DNA from 3 places in the Paenibacillus hodogayensis genome. Region 2 is predicted to be linked to each of the others. Evidence: predicted binding sites of a transcription regulator. Region 2 holds the regulator's gene; each other region holds the start of a gene.
What was found. Region 2 encodes LexA, which represses DNA repair genes until DNA is damaged. Its sites were predicted from a motif close to CGAACATATGTTCG; they were not measured.
Positions count from the first base shown of each region.

Region 1: a site for LexA is predicted at 2,020-2,033, ahead of ABD796_RS08675 (SPL family radical SAM protein). Genes of this name have one in related genera too.
Region 3: a site for LexA is predicted at 3,331-3,344, ahead of recA (recombinase RecA). Genes of this name have one in related genera too.

Region 1 is NZ_BAAAYO010000002.1:722,997-728,666, forward strand. It holds gene ABD796_RS08660 (ABC transporter ATP-binding protein) at 1-585, shown strand, start outside; gene ABD796_RS08665 (hypothetical protein) at 914-1,234, shown strand; gene ABD796_RS08670 (hypothetical protein) at 1,493-1,816, opposite strand; gene ABD796_RS08675 (SPL family radical SAM protein) at 2,059-3,003, shown strand; gene ABD796_RS08680 (hypothetical protein) at 3,110-3,421, opposite strand; tRNA gene ABD796_RS08685 (tRNA-Thr) at 3,604-3,676, opposite strand; gene ABD796_RS08690 (helix-turn-helix domain-containing protein) at 3,899-5,670, shown strand, end outside.
Region 2 is NZ_BAAAYO010000006.1:234,896-240,565, forward strand. It holds gene ABD796_RS12185 (1,2-dihydroxy-3-keto-5-methylthiopentene dioxygenase) at 1-437, shown strand, start outside; gene ABD796_RS12190 (HAD family hydrolase) at 522-1,313, opposite strand; gene ABD796_RS12195 (hypothetical protein) at 1,339-1,851, opposite strand; gene ABD796_RS12200 (DUF896 domain-containing protein) at 1,866-2,072, opposite strand; gene ABD796_RS12205 (LysM peptidoglycan-binding domain-containing protein) at 2,212-2,631, opposite strand; gene lexA (transcriptional repressor LexA) at 2,819-3,439, shown strand; gene ABD796_RS12215 (hypothetical protein) at 3,578-3,760, shown strand; gene glnA (type I glutamate--ammonia ligase) at 4,096-5,433, opposite strand; gene ABD796_RS12225 (MerR family transcriptional regulator) at 5,448-5,670, opposite strand, start outside.
Region 3 is NZ_BAAAYO010000008.1:179,197-184,866, forward strand. It holds gene ABD796_RS16590 (Gfo/Idh/MocA family protein) at 396-1,367, opposite strand; gene ABD796_RS16595 (RecX family transcriptional regulator) at 1,405-2,097, opposite strand; gene recA (recombinase RecA) at 2,207-3,259, opposite strand; gene ABD796_RS16605 (competence/damage-inducible protein A) at 3,582-4,832, opposite strand; gene pgsA (CDP-diacylglycerol--glycerol-3-phosphate 3-phosphatidyltransferase) at 4,881-5,459, opposite strand; gene rimO (30S ribosomal protein S12 methylthiotransferase RimO) at 5,456-5,670, opposite strand, start outside.

The DNA of each region.
Region 1 (5,670 bases), on a different contig from region 2:
CTCGCCCGCGTCCTGCTCGGGCTGCTGCCGAAGGACAGCGGCGACATCCGCTGGAACGGTCAGCCGGTCGGGGATCCCGGCAGCTTCTTCGTGCCGCCGCGCAGCGCCTACACCCCGCAGGTTCCGCGGCTGTACAGCGACACGCTGAAGCGCAATATTTTGCTCGGGGCGGCCGACAATCCCGAGGCGCTGGACAATGCGATCCGCGCCGCCGTGCTCGAGCCGGATATTGCCGGACTGCCCGCCGGACTCGATACCCTGATCGGCCCTCGCGGCGTCAAGCTGTCCGGAGGCCAGGCGCAGCGGACGGCTGCCGCGCGCATGTTCGCCCGCGACGCCGAGCTGCTCGTGTTCGACGATTTGTCGAGCGCGCTAGACGTCGAGACGGAACGTAAGCTGTGGGAAAGGCTGTTTGAGCGGCGCTCTGCCACCTGCCTCGTCGTCTCCCACCGCAAAGCCGCTTTGGCCTACGCCGACAGAATTCTCGTCCTGAAGGACGGCCGAGTCGAAGCGTCCGGAACGCTCGAGCAGCTGCTCCGGGAGAGCGAGGAAATGCGCCGGTTGTGGAACCGCGAGCTGGAATAGGCGCGCAGCCGTCCGCGGCTCCGAGGGACTGACGGCTAATCTCTGCTCGTATACATGCCAGGCCGCCGGATGATCGGTTGGCCTGTTTGTGTTTTCTAGTCCCTTCCCTTCCGAATGAAGGACCGCCTTGCTGCTCAGGCTTGTTTTCAACTCCTAAATTGAAAAAAGGCCCGGCGGATAAAATGACTTTCAGACCGGTCAAAACGGAAGGAATTCCGTACCCCGCGTCGAATGGTATGTTGTGAAAAATCCTATATACCGCAAGGAGGTATTTTCCATTTTGCCGCGGCAAGCCCGCTTATAAATCCAAGCTGGAGGGTGAAATCGTATGAGAGACCGGGTATGTAAAATATGCGGCAAAGGCCATTATGCCAAAGACCTTTGCCAAAAATGCTATATCAAGAACAGAAAGCAGCAGCTGCTTGAAGCTGGAAACGCGCCGATCCAACCGGCAAAAGCAGCCGTAGCCGCCACGACCGACAGAGGCACTTGCGCCGCCTGGCTATGCAACGAGGAAGTGTACGGCATGGGCGTCTGCGCCAAGCATTATGAAGAATGGGCAATGGAGAACATTGCTTTGGGCGATATGTCCAAAAAACAGCGCAAACCGCGCACGCCGAAGCCCAAGCAAACCGCCGATTCGGTGTAACGAAGCCTTGCCCTAGAATATCGCTTGTACAGGCTTGCCGGATTGCGGCAGGCCTGTTTAACGTCTCCTATCGGAAGCCGCAGGCGGCTGGAACGACGATTCCCAATTCGCCAAAACGTCGGACAGCGGAAGTCGCATAGCGGACATCAAGAATCCCTAATGGCGGGAAGCACAAAAAATCGCCGGATTACGCTTCCGGCGATTTGCATTACTACTCTGGTGTGAACGAATCGGTCGATCTTCCTTCCCATAAAACGGTTACCGCACCCGCCGAGGACCGGGTCTTACGATACGGTCCTGCTGCGTCAAGGCGCTCAGCAGCAGCACGATAGCAGAGATAATGTGCATGATCATACCGAGCACCGGAATCATGCCGATACACGAAGTGACGATCCCGACGACGCTGCCCAGCCTTCCGGCGTTTCCCTTATGACTAATCAACAGGGTGACCAAGTGGAGAAGCAGCATGACCCACAAGGCGTTGTAACCGGTGAATATGACAAAGGCGCCGCCCAGCACGGGAATGCCCAAGCATCCTTCCATGATCCCCGTAACGAATTTCATCAGTCGCGATAAGCTCATATCGGTATCCTCCTGCCTGTTTGTTCTGTACCTGTAGTATAGCACCCGTCCTTCGGAGGCGGCATCGGACCAAAGAGAAGGCATTCCCCCGTCCGCGGTCTGGTTCATCTTTCCTCCCCGCACCGGATACGGCCCGCGTTTGCTACCGGAATGATCTGCCAGCAACAGTTGTATTGCTTGGACGCTTCGAGTCTGTTATCATAGGAACAAATGTTCCCATTTTAAAATATTGAGGTGAGCCTATGAAGCGCAGCATCCGATACGAGTCCCTGCCGGTCAAAACGCTGCTCAATCCGGTCAAAGCGCCGTCCATGCCTTTCGACTGGTCGGTGAATCCGTACCGCGGCTGCCAGCACGGCTGCGCCTTCTGCTACGCCCGGGCGACTCATGCTTTCCTTGGCGCCGAAACCGACGATACGTTCCAAAACCATATTTTTACGAAGGACAACGGTCCGGAAGCGCTCCACGAACAGCTGCGCAAAGCGGCTCGCTCCCGCAAAGGTCTAAGCGGACTGGGCCGCATCGCCATCGGAACGGCGACCGACCCTTATCAGCAGGTGGAGGCCAAAGCGATGCTGACCCGCAGGTGCCTGGAGGTTTTAGCCGAGTACAACGTTCCCGTCTCCATCACGACTCGCTCTCCGCTTATTTTGCGCGATCTGGACCTGTTAATGCGCTTACCGGACGTTTCGGTCAACCTAAGCATCGGCACGCTCCGTCAAGACGTTTGGCGCAGCTTCGAGCCCAGCACCCCCTCCCCGGCCAAACGGGTCGAGACGCTCCAGCGGCTTGCAGACGCCCACATATCGACGAACGTATTCATCGCTCCCGTCCTGCCCTACCTGACCGACGACGCCTCCGACCTGCGCTCCCTGATCGAAGCCATCGCCGGCTGCAAGCCCGATAGCGTGATGACCTCCGTTCTGCGTCTGAGCACCCGCGAAGTAAAAATGTGGTTTTTCCGCACCCTGCACGAGCGCTACCCGCAGCTGTGCGAGACGTACGCCCGTCTGTACAGCGGCAGCGCCCATGCACCGGAACATTACCGGGAGACGCTCAAGCGGACGGTTAGGCTGCTGCTGGAGGAGCATGGACTGTCCGCATCCGGCGCGCAGCCCCGTCTGCCCGAAGCGGCGGCGATTGCAGCGGCGCTGCCGGAACCGGCGCAGCAGCTTTATTTGTTCTGAGACAGCCTCTCGGAGTGAAACAAGCACAACAAACAAGACGCCCCCGTCCCCGTTTTCTTAGCGGGCAACGAAAACGTCTTGTTTCAGCATTTTGTCGGAGCGTAACTCAATCCAGGTCCAATATGCCTGGATTATAAGGCTGGAACTCGATTGGCTTGCCGTCCGGCAGAGAAAAGATCGGCCCCGGATTTAAGAGGTTCGGCTTCACGGACGCGGCTTTGCGAAGGAGACACGACTCGAAGTGCCAATTGGCGAATTTCAAATCCCCCGTTGATTTGTATACATAATCGAACCAACCATAACAGCCCATATCGCCGGCGTGGGAAGTCGGCGCTTTCACGACGAGCGTTCCGCCTATAACCAGAGCAGCGGCAAGAGCAAGCCGGATAGCGCTACCTGCAAGCTTGTTTCTTTTCATTATTTATCCCTTCCTTTCGTTTTTGGTTGTTTTCCAGTATAGCAAAAGGATGAAAATGGAAAAATGCTTCGATGGTCACTTTTTTCCGGGACGTTTGGACAATCCGGTTCCGGTTGTTTTCGCATGAAAAAACGCGCCCCCTCGATATCGAGAAGGCGCGTTGTTACCAGGTTAAGGGTGTATGCTGATGAAGGGATTCGAACCCCCGACCTACGCATTACGAATGCGTTGCTCTACCAGCTGAGCTACATCAGCGTGCTTGTATTGGTTCGCACTTAATATATATTACTCATTTTTTGCTAAATGTCAACAGCGTTTTTTATTTTTGTACGGGAATCGACACGAACATTGGCGAAAGTTCTAGAAAGTGGTGTTGGCTGCATAACGGTTATCGTATATGATTAAGATATAACGCTTTCAACGGTCCTGAAGCAGAGCGCACGCGAACGATAGAGAAGAAAGGGGACGGTGGGCTGCATGTTCGGACATATTCCTATATTGGGCAAGCTTTCGTTTCAACGAAAGCTGCTCCTTTCTTCGCTTCTGCTGAGCGTTCTGCCGGTGCTGCTGCTCGGAACGGCTGCATCGTTCGTCGCTTCTACCAGCATTCAGGCGGAAGTAAACGCCAAGCACGATACGATGCTGCGGCAAATCGAGTTTCAAGTCGACTCGCAGCTGAAACGGCTCGATTATATGTCCATCCAGATTGCCGGAGACGTCACGATCGAGAAGTCGGTAAGGCTGGGCATTTCCATGGACGACCGGGAAGCGCTTGAATCAACCCTCGACATGGTCGAAACGATTCGCAAATATCGCACGGTGGCGGACATCCCGTTCAACGCCTACATCGTCTACAACCGGTTCGACACGGTGTACTCCAATAAAGACGGGCTGCTGACAAAGCAAACGTTTCCTTACTTCGATGTCCTTCGGCAATATACGCCAAATTTCACAGGCTCGCTGTTTCTGCCATCCAATACGTACCCGAATCAGCCCGATTTTCTGATCGTCCGCCCGATCGGCAGCTCCTCCACGGTGGACGGAGTGCTGTTTTTGGAAGCGGAGCCGACCAAGCTGTACGAACTGCTGCAGTCAGTGCAAATGGGCGCCGACAGCCAACTGCTCGTCGTGGACCGCAATGGCCGGATCGTGCTCAGTCAAAAGCCGCAGGAGATCGGCACGACTTTGCCGACGCCATTCGCCAAAAAGCTGGCCGCTTCGCCTTCCGGGGACTCGCGGGCCAAACCGGTCTCCTACGGGGACGACGACTACCATGTGACCGTGCACCGCTCGGGCTACAATGATTGGACCTATGTGATTATCGTCCCGCAAAGCGACCTTACCGCCAAAGCCGCGTTGATCCGGCAGGTGACCTGGCTGATCGCGGGTTGCGTGGCGCTCGTCTGGGCTTTGATTGCCCTGTTCGCCTCCAAGCGGCTTTACAACCCGATCCGTACGCTGCTGCAAAAGCTGCCGAACCGCGCCAAGCCTTCCGATGACGGGCTGCAGCATCTCGATGCGTTCATGCAGCAAGTGATGGATACGAACCGCCGGCTGGACAACGAGCTTCGCGAGCAGGCGCCGCAGCTGCGGGAGAATACGCTGCTCAAGCTGCTGTACGGGGAATGGAACGATGCCGAATTCGCCATCAAGTCGCAGCAGTACGAGCTGCCTCTGCACGGGCATTCGTTTGCCGTGTGCGTGTTCGAGGTCGATGCGTTTATGGAGTTCCGGAACAGCTACGAAGGCAAAGATCGCTCCTTGATGATGTATGCATTGACGAAGCTGGTCGCGGAGATGGCGGCCGATGCCGAATTTAGCTCCGTCACTGTATCTCCGTCGCTCGGCCAGGTGGCGCTGATCGTCGGTACGGACGGACCTGACACCGCTTTCGCCGAACGGATCGAGCAGTTGTCCGTCAAAGTTCGCCATAAGGCGAAGGAGTTGTTCCGCTTCACACTGACCGCCGGGGTCAGCCGGGCACGTCCCCAGTACCGGGGCATTCACGAAAGCTATCTGGAAGCGATCGACCTGCTCAGCTTCCGCTTGCTGCTCGGTCACGACTTGACGATCAGCCAACGTTCCATCGAATCGCTGGATGCCGTTAAGCAATCCACGCGTAATTTGATCAAACGCCAAAACACGATCGTCAAACGGATTGCCGAAGGGGACATGGATACCGTCTATGCGGAGTTTGACGCGATGGTGCGGGACATTCCTCATCAGGTTACCGGATTCAAGCCGGTTAT
Region 2 (5,670 bases):
CCAAGCTTCCTGCCGAACTGCAGGAGAAGTTTGTGTTGTCCGACGAGGAAAAACAGCAAATTTTGAACACGTTCGATGCCGAAATTCGCGATCTCGCCGGCCGCCGCGGTTACAAAACGTGGGATTTGATCGCTTTGTCCGACGCCACCCCGAACCTGAACGAGCTGCTGAAGAAATTCGAGCAGGTGCACACCCATACGGAGGACGAAGTGCGCGCCATTACGGCGGGCAAAGGCATCTTTATCATTAAAGGCAGCGAGGACGTCGGATATTTCGATGTCGAGCTGGAGGCGGGAGACGTCATCTCCGTTCCCGAGAACAAAGCCCACTTCTTCACGCTGATGGAAAACCGCAAAATCGTCGCCGTCCGCCTCTTTATCGAAACCGAAGGCTGGATCGCGCATCCGTACGACGACCCCGCGTTCCAAAAAGCCTGATTTTCATATTGTACGCTACTGGCACGAAACGAGCCCGGCGCTTTCCTCAGGAAAGCGTCGGGCTTTTGTGTAGAGCCGTTTGTGCTATAAACCGGCGAGTCCGCGGATTTGACGCAAGCTGACAATTTCCGTGGCGGGTACGATCTCGTCCGAACGGGATACGCCGTGACGGTTGATCCATACCGACTTCATGCCGACTCCGTTCGCGCCCAGGATGTCCGTGGTCAGCTTGTCTCCGACCATCAAGCCTTGGTCCGGCGAGATGCCGAGCAGCTCCATGGCATGATGGAAGATGGAAGCCGCCGGTTTCCCTTGGCCGAACGAACCGGAAATCACGATATGGTCGAAATAGCCGGCAAGCTCCGGAACCCCGTCCAGCTTCTCCCGCTGCAAATCCGGCGAGCCGTTCGTCAGCAGCAACAGCTGGACCTTCCCTTTCAAATCGTTCAGCACCTCGAACGTTTCTTCATAGACGATCGGCCGCGCTCGGCGCTCCGCCCCGAATCGCTCTCCGAGCTGAAATCCAAGCTCCTCGTCGTCTACCCCGAGCGCCTTGAGCCCTCTCGCCCAAGACGCTTTGCGGTAGCCAGGCGCCAGCTTCTCCAGCTTGCGGAATTCCTCCTGCTCGCCTTGGCTAAACCGGGCCCACAGCCCTTCGAACGGATTGATGCCGATCTGCTTCGTAAACGGAAACGTCTCGTACGATTCGTACAGCGCGCGCGCTTCCCTACGTACGGCTTCCTCCAGCAAGGCCGGATCGAGTCCTTCATACCGCTCGGCGGCGGCGGCGCAGGTCGCCTGAAACGCTTCTTTTACACTGCGGTCGTCCCACAGCAGCGTGTCGTCCAAATCGAACAGGATTGCCTGAATAGCCATGAACCGTTTCTCCCCTTTATCCCCATTAAGCCGCTTCTTCTTTATAAGCGATTCCGTTATGTTCGGCGAACTTCTTCAGCCGCGCAGCAATAGCCGGTATGTCGTACAAGCTCTGAAACTTGGACAATACCCAGCGCGTCCGTTTTCCTTTCAGCTGAATCGCCACGCTCCCGCTCTGCACCGAGATCGATTCGATCTCATCGGCTCCGAACACTTTATCCATGCCCATGCGCCGGGTGGCGAGCTTTTGCTTGCCGATCTTGATATACGGTCTGCGCAAGAAGTACATGACCCCCAGCACCATGTAGCCGAGTACGGTAATCCAGTACAACGACTGCGATTCGTACAGCATGACCGAGACGATTGCGAAGAAGAGCGAACAGGCTACAAGCAGAGCGGGCAAAAACCAGCTTCTTCCCTTGTAGACATCCATTTGCTCCTGTGCCGACACCGATATCGGTGTATGACCGGTTTTCTTCCGGCGGCTGTTAATATCCTTGCTGTTTTTTTGCACCATGCGTTCCCATTTTCGGGACATGCGGCTCCTCCGTTCTAATGAGGCTTTTTATCAGGGCCGGCCCCTTGGTCGCCGTCCACGAATTCGATCGAATCAAGCTGCGCCCGGAGCGACGTTTTGAACGCATCGATATACCGCTTGCGCAATTCGTTGCGTTCTTCCAGCTCTTCGTCCGTCAAGCCGACGGTGTTCGCCTTTTTGGCAAGCTCGTTGATGCGGGCAATCATTTGTTCGGTAATCATGTTCGGCCTCCTTGTGTCGGTTACTTCTACTTTGCATGGTTCCGAGCCGATTGTCAAGGAAAGCGGAGCAAACGCGCAAAAGCCCGGAGCGTGTCCGGGCGGGAATCGATTGCCTTCGATAGGATGGAGAAATATCCGTTTATTGAGGCAGCTGCAGCACCTGGCCGGCGCGAACGGCAGACGAGGACAAGCCGTTAACCTTCTTCAGCTTTTCGATATAAACGCGTATATCCTCGCTCTTCTTGGCGCGGCCCTCCGCAATCGACCATAAGGAGTCGCCAGGCTGAACGACGACATGTTCGTACGTTCGAATAGCCCCAGCCTGCACTTCGCCGTCGCCGATCACGGCGGAAAGCACGGCGGCAATGCCGACGCACAACAGAAGCGCTGCGGCGGCCGCCAGCAGTCGCACCTTGAGGCGGACGACGACCGCCCGGACAGCTTCGAAACGGTTCGAAGACGGACGGGAAACGGTACGAGACCGGCCCGCCGCGGAGCCGGCGGCTGTATGAGTGCTGCGATGGAAATCGCTTGGAATGTACATAAAAGAGTTGGACATTGGAATTACCTCCCCAAACACTTGTTCTGGTATCAGATTAACACGAACGTATATTCGCGTCAATGATTTTCGAACAAGCGTTCGCATGTTCGTATTTTATCGGGAAAAATCGAACTTATGTTTGTACGAACTCCGGTTCTGTGGTATAATTTACCCAATATAACATGTCCGTATTGGAGTGATGATCGTGAGCAAGGTTTCCAATCGCCAACAAGCGATACTCGATTTTATTAAGAACGAAGTGCGCGATAAAGGCTATCCCCCTTCCGTGCGGGAAATCGGCGAAGCCGTAGGGCTTGCGTCCAGCTCCACGGTTCACGGCCATCTGGACCGTCTGGAAAGGAAAGGGCTCATTCGTAGGGACCCGACGAAGCCCCGGGCGATCGAGATATTGGGACATGACGATTCGTTGTCCGCCTTCTCTTTCTCTATCGCGCGCGTCCCGCTCATCGGGAAAGTTACCGCCGGGGTGCCGATTACGGCAACCGAGAACATCGAGGAATATTTCCCGCTTCCCAGCCACTTCGTAGGCGATCATAACGTCTTCATGCTGCGGGTTGTCGGAGAAAGCATGATCGATGCCGGCATTCACCATAACGATTACGTCATTGTCAAGCAGCAGCCGACCGCGAACAACGGAGATATCGTCGTGGCGATGACCGAGGACGACGAAGCGACCGTGAAGACGTTCTACCGGGAACGCGACCATATCCGGCTCCAGCCGGAAAACCCGGCCATGGACCCGATCCGGCTTCGTAACGTCACCATTCTCGGCAAAGTGATCGGCCTGTTCCGCGATATTCATTGAGACAACAGCAAGCAGCCCTCCGCATCGAATCGGGAGGGCTGTTTTTATATGGATGGAAGCCTGCGGGTTCGTTCCCACAACACCGCGGACTCTTTCCAACTAAAAAATCCCCTGCCATAAGCATGGCAGGGGGTACTGATGTACAGCGGGCTGCGATTAAATAAACGCTCTCGAAATGATTACCAGAAGGATGAAGAGAACAAGGATAACGCCCGTACTCGTCCACAGCCCGCCGCCTCCGCAGCTGAAGCCGCCGCCGAATCCACCAACATCAGACATTTTGTCACCTACCTTCTTTTTAACTACAATCACATAGTATGAGCGAAAATCGAAATGGTTTGGACGAATGCCCTATACGGATAGGAGCCCTATCGTTCGCAGCACAAAATGTTAGCCAGAAATAGCCTTCCTTTGGTTACGGTATTACGAATTTACGACGTCGAAGCGATCATGTCTGCCTCGTCCAAGTGAAAAAAAGCGCCTCCGTAGCGTGGAGGCACTTTTTTCAAGGGCTGCTTAATTTAGTTCGAGTCTCGCGATTCGAAAGGAACAATGGTGGTGGCATTCAGGGGCCCCACCTGCGACAGGTCTTGAATGCGGTAGCATGCCCCAAAAGGATCCCCCCGCTATTGCTTATGCGATAAAGGTTTCCGCTCTTAGTACAACGTCATGTACTGATCGCGTTCCCAAGCGTGAATCTGGGTGCGGTACATGTCCCACTCGATTTCCTTAAGCTCTACGAAGTGAGAAAGCGCGTGCTCGCCGAGGGCGTCGCAGATCACTTCGTCGCTCAGCAGCTCGATCAGCGCTTCGCGAAGATCGGCCGGCAAGCTCGGAATGCCTTGATCTTCCCGCTCTTCTTCGGTCATGACATAGATATTGCGGTCGACCGGGGCCGGCAGCACCGTTTTGTTCTGAATGCCGTCCAAGCCGGCCTTCAGCATAACCGCAAGCGCCAGGTAAGGGTTGGCCGCCGGATCGGGGTTGCGCACCTCTACGCGGGTGCTTAAGCCGCGGGAAGCCGGTATCCGGATCATCGGACTGCGATTGCTCGCCGACCATGCTACGTAGCACGGGGCTTCATAGCCGGGAACAAGCCGTTTGTACGAATTGACGGTCGGGTTTGTGATCGCTGCGAACGCGCGGGCATGCTTGAGCACCCCTGCCATATAATGGCGGGCCGTTTCGCTCAATCCGAGCTTGTCGCTGTCGTCGAAAAATGAATTCGTGCTGCCCTGGAACAGCGATTGATGGCAGTGCATGCCCGAGCCGTTGACGCCGAACAGCGGCTTAGGCATGAAGGTTGCATGCAGGCCGTGCTGTCTGGCGATCGTCTTCACGACGAGCTTGAACGTCTGAATCTGGTCGGCCGCCTTGATGGCGTCCGCATACTTAAAATCGATTTCGTGCTGGCCCGGAGCAACTTCGTGATGGGAGGCTTCGATTTCAAAGCCCATCTCCTCCAGAGTCAACACGATTTCGCGGCGACAGTTCTCGCCGAGATCGGTAGGCGCCAAGTCGAAGTAACCGCCTTGGTCGTTCAGCTCCGTTGTCGGATTACCCTTCTCGTCGGTCTTGAACAGGAAAAATTCCGGCTCCGGACCAACGTTCATGGCCGTATAGCCCATATCCTCCGCTTCCTTCAACGCCCGCTTCAGAATGCCGCGCGGATCGCCAGGGAACGGACGGCCGTCCGGCAAATAGATATCACAGATCAGACGGGCTACGCGATCCTCGGCAACCCAAGGGAAGATGACCCAGGTGGCCAGATCCGGGTACAAATACATGTCCGATTCTTCGATGCGCACATAGCCTTCAATAGAGGAGCCATCGAACATCATCTTGTTATCAAGCGCTTTTTCCAGCTGGCTGAGCGGAATTTCCACGTTTTTGATCGTGCCGAGCAGGTCGGTAAATTGCAGCCGAATAAAGCGGACATTTTCCTCTTTGGCAATTCGCAAAATGTCTTCCTTCGTGTAGTTCGATTGAGTCATCGTACAACTCCTCCTTATGACTTATGATTTAAAAACCGCGAAAGCTCGCCTTGAATAAGGGATACTTTACCCCGGCGATTGCCGGTCAACAGCTCGCGCTTAAGCATCTTGTGCAGCTGCGCGTCGTCCAGCTCCTTGCGCTTCACTCCGGACTGGTCGGTAATAACCGTCGCGTCCTCGGAGTCTTTGGATACGGGATTAAGCACTTGCTTGATGCCGGCAATGTTGACGCCCTTC
Region 3 (5,670 bases), on a different contig from region 2:
TCCGTTTGTCCTTATGCTTTTATTATAGCTGACTTTTTACCGTTTTGGAATAAAGATATTGGCCTTTTTCTTATTTTGTTTTGTCCTGCAGAAAATTAAGGGCCAAATAATCAATTATTTCTGAATCTTTCGTCCATAATGGATTTATTTCATATAATCCATATCCGCAAACTCGGGAAATCGGAGCAACGCGATCCGCTTCGCCCGCTCTGGCAACCACAGGGCAAGCCCCGTCTTCCGATCATGCGCAAAGACGCCTCCAACCCCACTTGGAACGTGGGATGGAAGCGTCTTATGGAGGCCAACCTGTATCGATGCCGGGTCGCGAAAATCCTGCATTCTGGCCCGATACAAGAGAGGCTTCTGATCGAGCTTTTCCATGGCACAAATATCGTTTAAAGCGACCGTAGTTTGACCAGTTCGTCCATCACGACCGCCGTCCGCAAAGCGGATGCTCCGGTGCTCGGGCACGACCCTCGTCCGAGCAGCTCGTTCACGATCGTCTGGATCAGGGGCTGCTGAATATGCGCTGGCTGCTCCAACGAATAGTCCCCTATGCCGTCGGACGTCGTCAGCCGGATCGGCTCGCTGCCGAAGGTGGAGAACGTCAGCTTCCCGCGGGATCCGACGATTTCATTGATCTCGCCGCCCTGATACGCCGTAAAACACCATATGCCGATTCCTTGAACGCCCGATTCGAACACATAGGTGCCGCTGACCACATCCTCGGCCGGATACGCCTTTCCTTGATTGCCGGCGCGCCCCGCCGCATCGCGGATCGGACCGAGCAGGAAGTCAAGCAGATCGAGCGTATGGCTGGCTAGGTCGAAAAAGTGCCCGCCGCCCGACAGTTCCGGTAGGACGCGCCACGGCAAATTCGCGGGGTCCTCGGTCAACTTTTTCGTATGTACGGTCGTGACGAACCGGATCTCTCCGATGGCACCCATCTCCAGCAGCTGTTTGACCTTCAAAAAGCGCGGCAGCGCCCGGCGGTAATACGCAACGAACAAAGGAACCCCCGCCGCTTCGCACGCCTCGATCATCTCCCGGCACTCCCCGGCGTGGAGCGCCATCGGCTTCTCCACATAGACCGGCTTGCCCGCCTTGGCGGCAGCCAACGCATAGGCTTTGTGCGTGGAGGGCGGAGTGGCGACATACACCGCATCGACATCCGCATCCCCGATCAGCGCATCTGCATCGTCGTACCATTTGCCTACGCCGTGACGGCGCGCGTAGTCAGCCGCCAGCTCTCCGTTGCGCCGCATGACGGCAACAAGCTCCGAGCCTTCGGCTTGCTGAAAACCCGGCCCGCTTTTCACTTCGGTCACATTGCCGCAGCCGACGATTCCCCATCGAATAACACTCATTTGCACTCATCTCCCGCTTTGCGAATAAAATCGGTCGTTATGCGTCCGACAAGTCCCACAGCTCTTCATCGTCGTCGCCGTCGCTCTCTTCCCGGAACGTTTCCTGAAGCCGGCGGATCACATTTCCGACGATCTGCCCGGAATAGCCGCGCCGCAGCAAGTAGGCGGCCGTCTTCCGTTTTTTGTCCATAAGCGCTCCCGACGTCTGCTTCCATTTCTTCTGCCCGAGCCCGTAGGCCAACTGTTCTTCTTCCTCGGCCGGCACCTGATTGAGCGTGTCCTGGATCGTGGCCGGGGCCACGCCTTTATGCTGAAGCTCCTGTTTGATCAGGGCGCGTCCTTTTTTCTGCGAATAAATGCGCTGTTCCGTCCATTGCGCCGCGAAGTCGGCATCGTCCAGATAGCGCTGCTCCTTCAGCTTGACGACGATTAGATCGACCAGCGAGGGCAGCACCTGTCTGCGCTTCAAATATTGGCGAACTTCCTTCTCCGAGCGCGGGCGGCGGCCTACATGCTTCAAAGCGTCGGACCAAGCGCGCTGCTTCTCTTCGTCCTCCAGCACGAGCTGCAATTTCTCCGCATCGACTTGCTCGCCTTTCATCAGCCGATGCTTCACCAGGACATCCTCGTGGACCGTGAAAGCGTACTGCCCGTCGATAAAAATAAGATACCGGCCTGCGGCCTTCCGTTGCCGCTCGACAGCGGTAATGACGGAGTCGGTAGTAGTCATAGCCCCTCCTTGACGCGTAAAAACCGAAAACGCACCCCGTTTATGCTAAGGTGCGCAATCGCTCTTTCAATTGATGTTGTTCTTGATGTTCCGAATATGCCTCACGCCCTTATTCCAGTGCGGCCAGTTCGTCCTCATCCTCGTCCTCGTCGTGAACTGCGACGGACACGGAGCCTTGCGTCAGGTTGCTCGCTTCACGAATCTTGGATTCGATCACGGAAGCAATCTGCGGATTGTCCTTCAAAAACTGCTTCGCGTTCTCACGGCCTTGGCCCAGACGGTCGCCTTCGTACGAATACCAAGCGCCGCTTTTATTCACGATATCCAGTTCCGTACCGATATCGATAATGCTTCCTTCGCGGGAAATGCCTTCCCCGTACATAATGTCCAGTTCCGCTTGCTTGAACGGAGGCGCGACCTTGTTCTTGACGACCTTGATCCGCGTCCGGTTCCCGACCATGTCGTTGCCTTGCTTCAGCGTCTCTATACGGCGTACGTCGAGACGGATCGTCGAGTAAAATTTGAGCGCCCGGCCGCCGGGAGTCGTTTCGGGGTTGCCGAACATGACGCCGACTTTCTCGCGCAACTGGTTGATGAAGATGGCGATAACTTTGGACTTGTTGATCGCTCCGGACAGCTTGCGCAGCGCTTGCGACATCAGTCGCGCTTGCAGGCCGACGTGGGAGTCTCCCATTTCGCCTTCGATTTCCGCTTTCGGAACGAGAGCGGCTACGGAGTCTATGACAAGGATGTCGACAGCGCCGCTGCGAACGAGCGCTTCCGCGATCTCCAATGCTTGCTCGCCCGTATCTGGCTGAGACAGGAGCAGCTCGTCGATATTAATGCCCAGCTTGCTGGCGTACAACGGATCCAGAGCGTGCTCGGCATCGATGAAGGCAGCTTGTCCGCCGGTTCGTTGAACTTCGGCAATCGCATGCAGCGCTACCGTCGTCTTACCAGACGATTCCGGGCCGTAAATCTCGATAATTCTTCCCCGGGGATATCCGCCTACTCCAAGAGCGAGGTCGAGCGCAAGCGCTCCGCTCGGAATAGTCTCCACTTGCATGTGAGTGGACTCACCGAGTTTCATAATCGATCCTTTGCCAAATTGCTTCTCGATTTGACGCAGGGCATTTTCTAACGCAGCGCGGCGATCTGACAACATACTCACTTCCTTTTATCGTTTCTATTAGTAATGATACATGCTTTTCCGTCGTTTGCCAAGTGTTTTTTCGAACATACATTCGCATTTTTTTGACGGATGGCGGGAAACAAAACAAAAACCGCAACAAAAGGCGTTGCAGGCCTATTGTTACGGTTCTTCCGTTCCTTACCATAGAGTATATAGCATAGAACCGCCGACGGCAACCGCTTCTTTATATCGCGATCAAGGCGATCGTTTCGCTTCGGCGAATGCAAAAAGGCCTCTGCCGCCCTCTTTCCCCGCCAGACCGAGTCCAACGATTGCCCCTTTGCGGTTGCATTCAAGCTTTGAGCTGCTGCCACAGCAAGTAAAAAGCTTGCTTGGCGGCCTTCAGACGTACCGACTCACGATTGCCCGACAGCTGCAGCTTCGCCGACTGCGCAGATTTCCCGCGAACGGCGATGCCGACATAGACGAGCCCGACCGGCTTGCCTTCCGATTCTCCCGGTCCGGCCACCCCGGTAACGGACAGCGCATAGTCCGCTCCAAGCCGTTCCAGCGCCTGCTCGGCCAGCAGCACCGCTGTCTGCGCGCTAATCGCGCCGGGGGCATCTTCGCCCTCCAGAAGCTCGGCAGGGACGCCCAGCAGTTCGCGCTTCGCTTCGTTCGTGTAGCATACGATGCCGCCGCGATAGGCAGCCGAGCTGCCCTGCACCGCAGTCACCATCTCGCTGACCATGCCGCCCGTGCAGCTTTCCGCCAGCGCCAAGGTTTTGCCCGACGCCGTCAAAATCGCCACCAGTTCGTGCTCGATTGGCACATCCCGGTCGGCGTACACGTACTCCCCGACGCGAGCGCGGATTTCTCGCTCCGTAGCGGCCAGCTTCCGCTCGGCCTCCTCTTCGGATGTCGCCCTCGTCGTTAGCCGGATGCTCACTTCGCCTTCCTTGGCATACGGCGCAATCGTCGGGTCTTCCTGGACTTCGATCAGATCGATCAGCCGATGCTCCAGGCTCGACTCGCCGATGCCGGCAAACTTGAGCATTTTGGAGTACAGCGGGGACGCGTCCTCCCCCATCGCCGCGCGAATCCACGGAATCGCCTGTTTGTCGAACATCGGCTTCATTTCCTTTGGCGGTCCCGGCAGCAGCACGTAATGGGTTCCATCCTTCGTCAGGCCGATTCCGACGGCAAGTCCGTTGTCATTGGGCAGCGGGTCGCTTCCTTCGAGCACGTTCGCCTGTCGTTCGTTGCTCTTGACCATTTCCAATCCGCGGTCGCGAAAAACCGCCTCGATCTTCTCCATCGAAGGCCCGTGAATCGAGATGGGCAGTCCGAGCAGCTCGGAGAGCGCATCCTTCGTCAAATCGTCCTGGGTCGGCCCGAGACCGCCCGTCACGATAACGACGTCGGCGCGTTCCGCCGCCAGCGTGAAAGCCTGCCGAATCCGTTCCCGGTTGTCGCCTACAACGGTTTGATAGTAAACGTTAAGCCCAATACCCGCGCAGCCCTGCGCGATGTATTGGGCATTGGTGTTGACGATTTGGCCAAGCAGCAGTTCGGTTCCGACCGCAATGATTTCCGCTTTCATTCGTATCACTCCGCCTTCTGCCACGCGGGAAGCGTCCCGCGCGAGCCGTCAATTGTCAAACTGAATGACATGCCAGTTTTTGGCAAAATAATCGATTCCCGAATAAATGGTAATGATCGCGGCTACCCAGCTGGCGATCAGATCGAACGGAATATCCAGAAACGCAAACGGAAAATTGTTGATCAGCAAAGCGATGATCGCCGTAATTTGCGCTCCGGTCTTCCATTTGCCGAGCTTGCTTGCGGCCAGTACGATACCTTCGGCCGCGCAAATCGAGCGGAGTCCGGTTACCGCAAACTCGCGGCTGATGATGACGATCGCGATCCAGGCGTCCAGCTTTCCCATATCGACGAGCGAGACGAGCACGGCCGATACAAGGAGCTTGTCCGCCAGCGGGTCGAGCAGCTTGCCCAAATTCGTAATCAGCTTGTGCTTGCGGGCGATATACCCGTCGAGACTGTCTGTGCTGGCGGCAATAATGAAAATCAGCACGGCGATGATCTGATTATAGGTAATGCTGAATTGCTCGATCCGGATCGGTGGCAGATTGAGATTGACCAGCAAAAAAAACATAATGACGGGGACGAGGAAAATTCTCGCCACCGTTATGCGATTGGCCAAATTCATGCGATTCCCTCCCCGGAGAGATCGAACTCGAAGGAGTGGGTGATGCGTACCTTTTGCATTTCGCCGATGCCGGCGGTGCAGCGGGATACGAATACTTCGCCGTCCACGTCCGGAGCGTCGTACTCGGAACGTCCGATATAAACGTCATTGCGTCCGTCGTACCGCTCGATCAGCACATCCAGCTCCTGGCCGATTCGCTTGCCATTTTCCT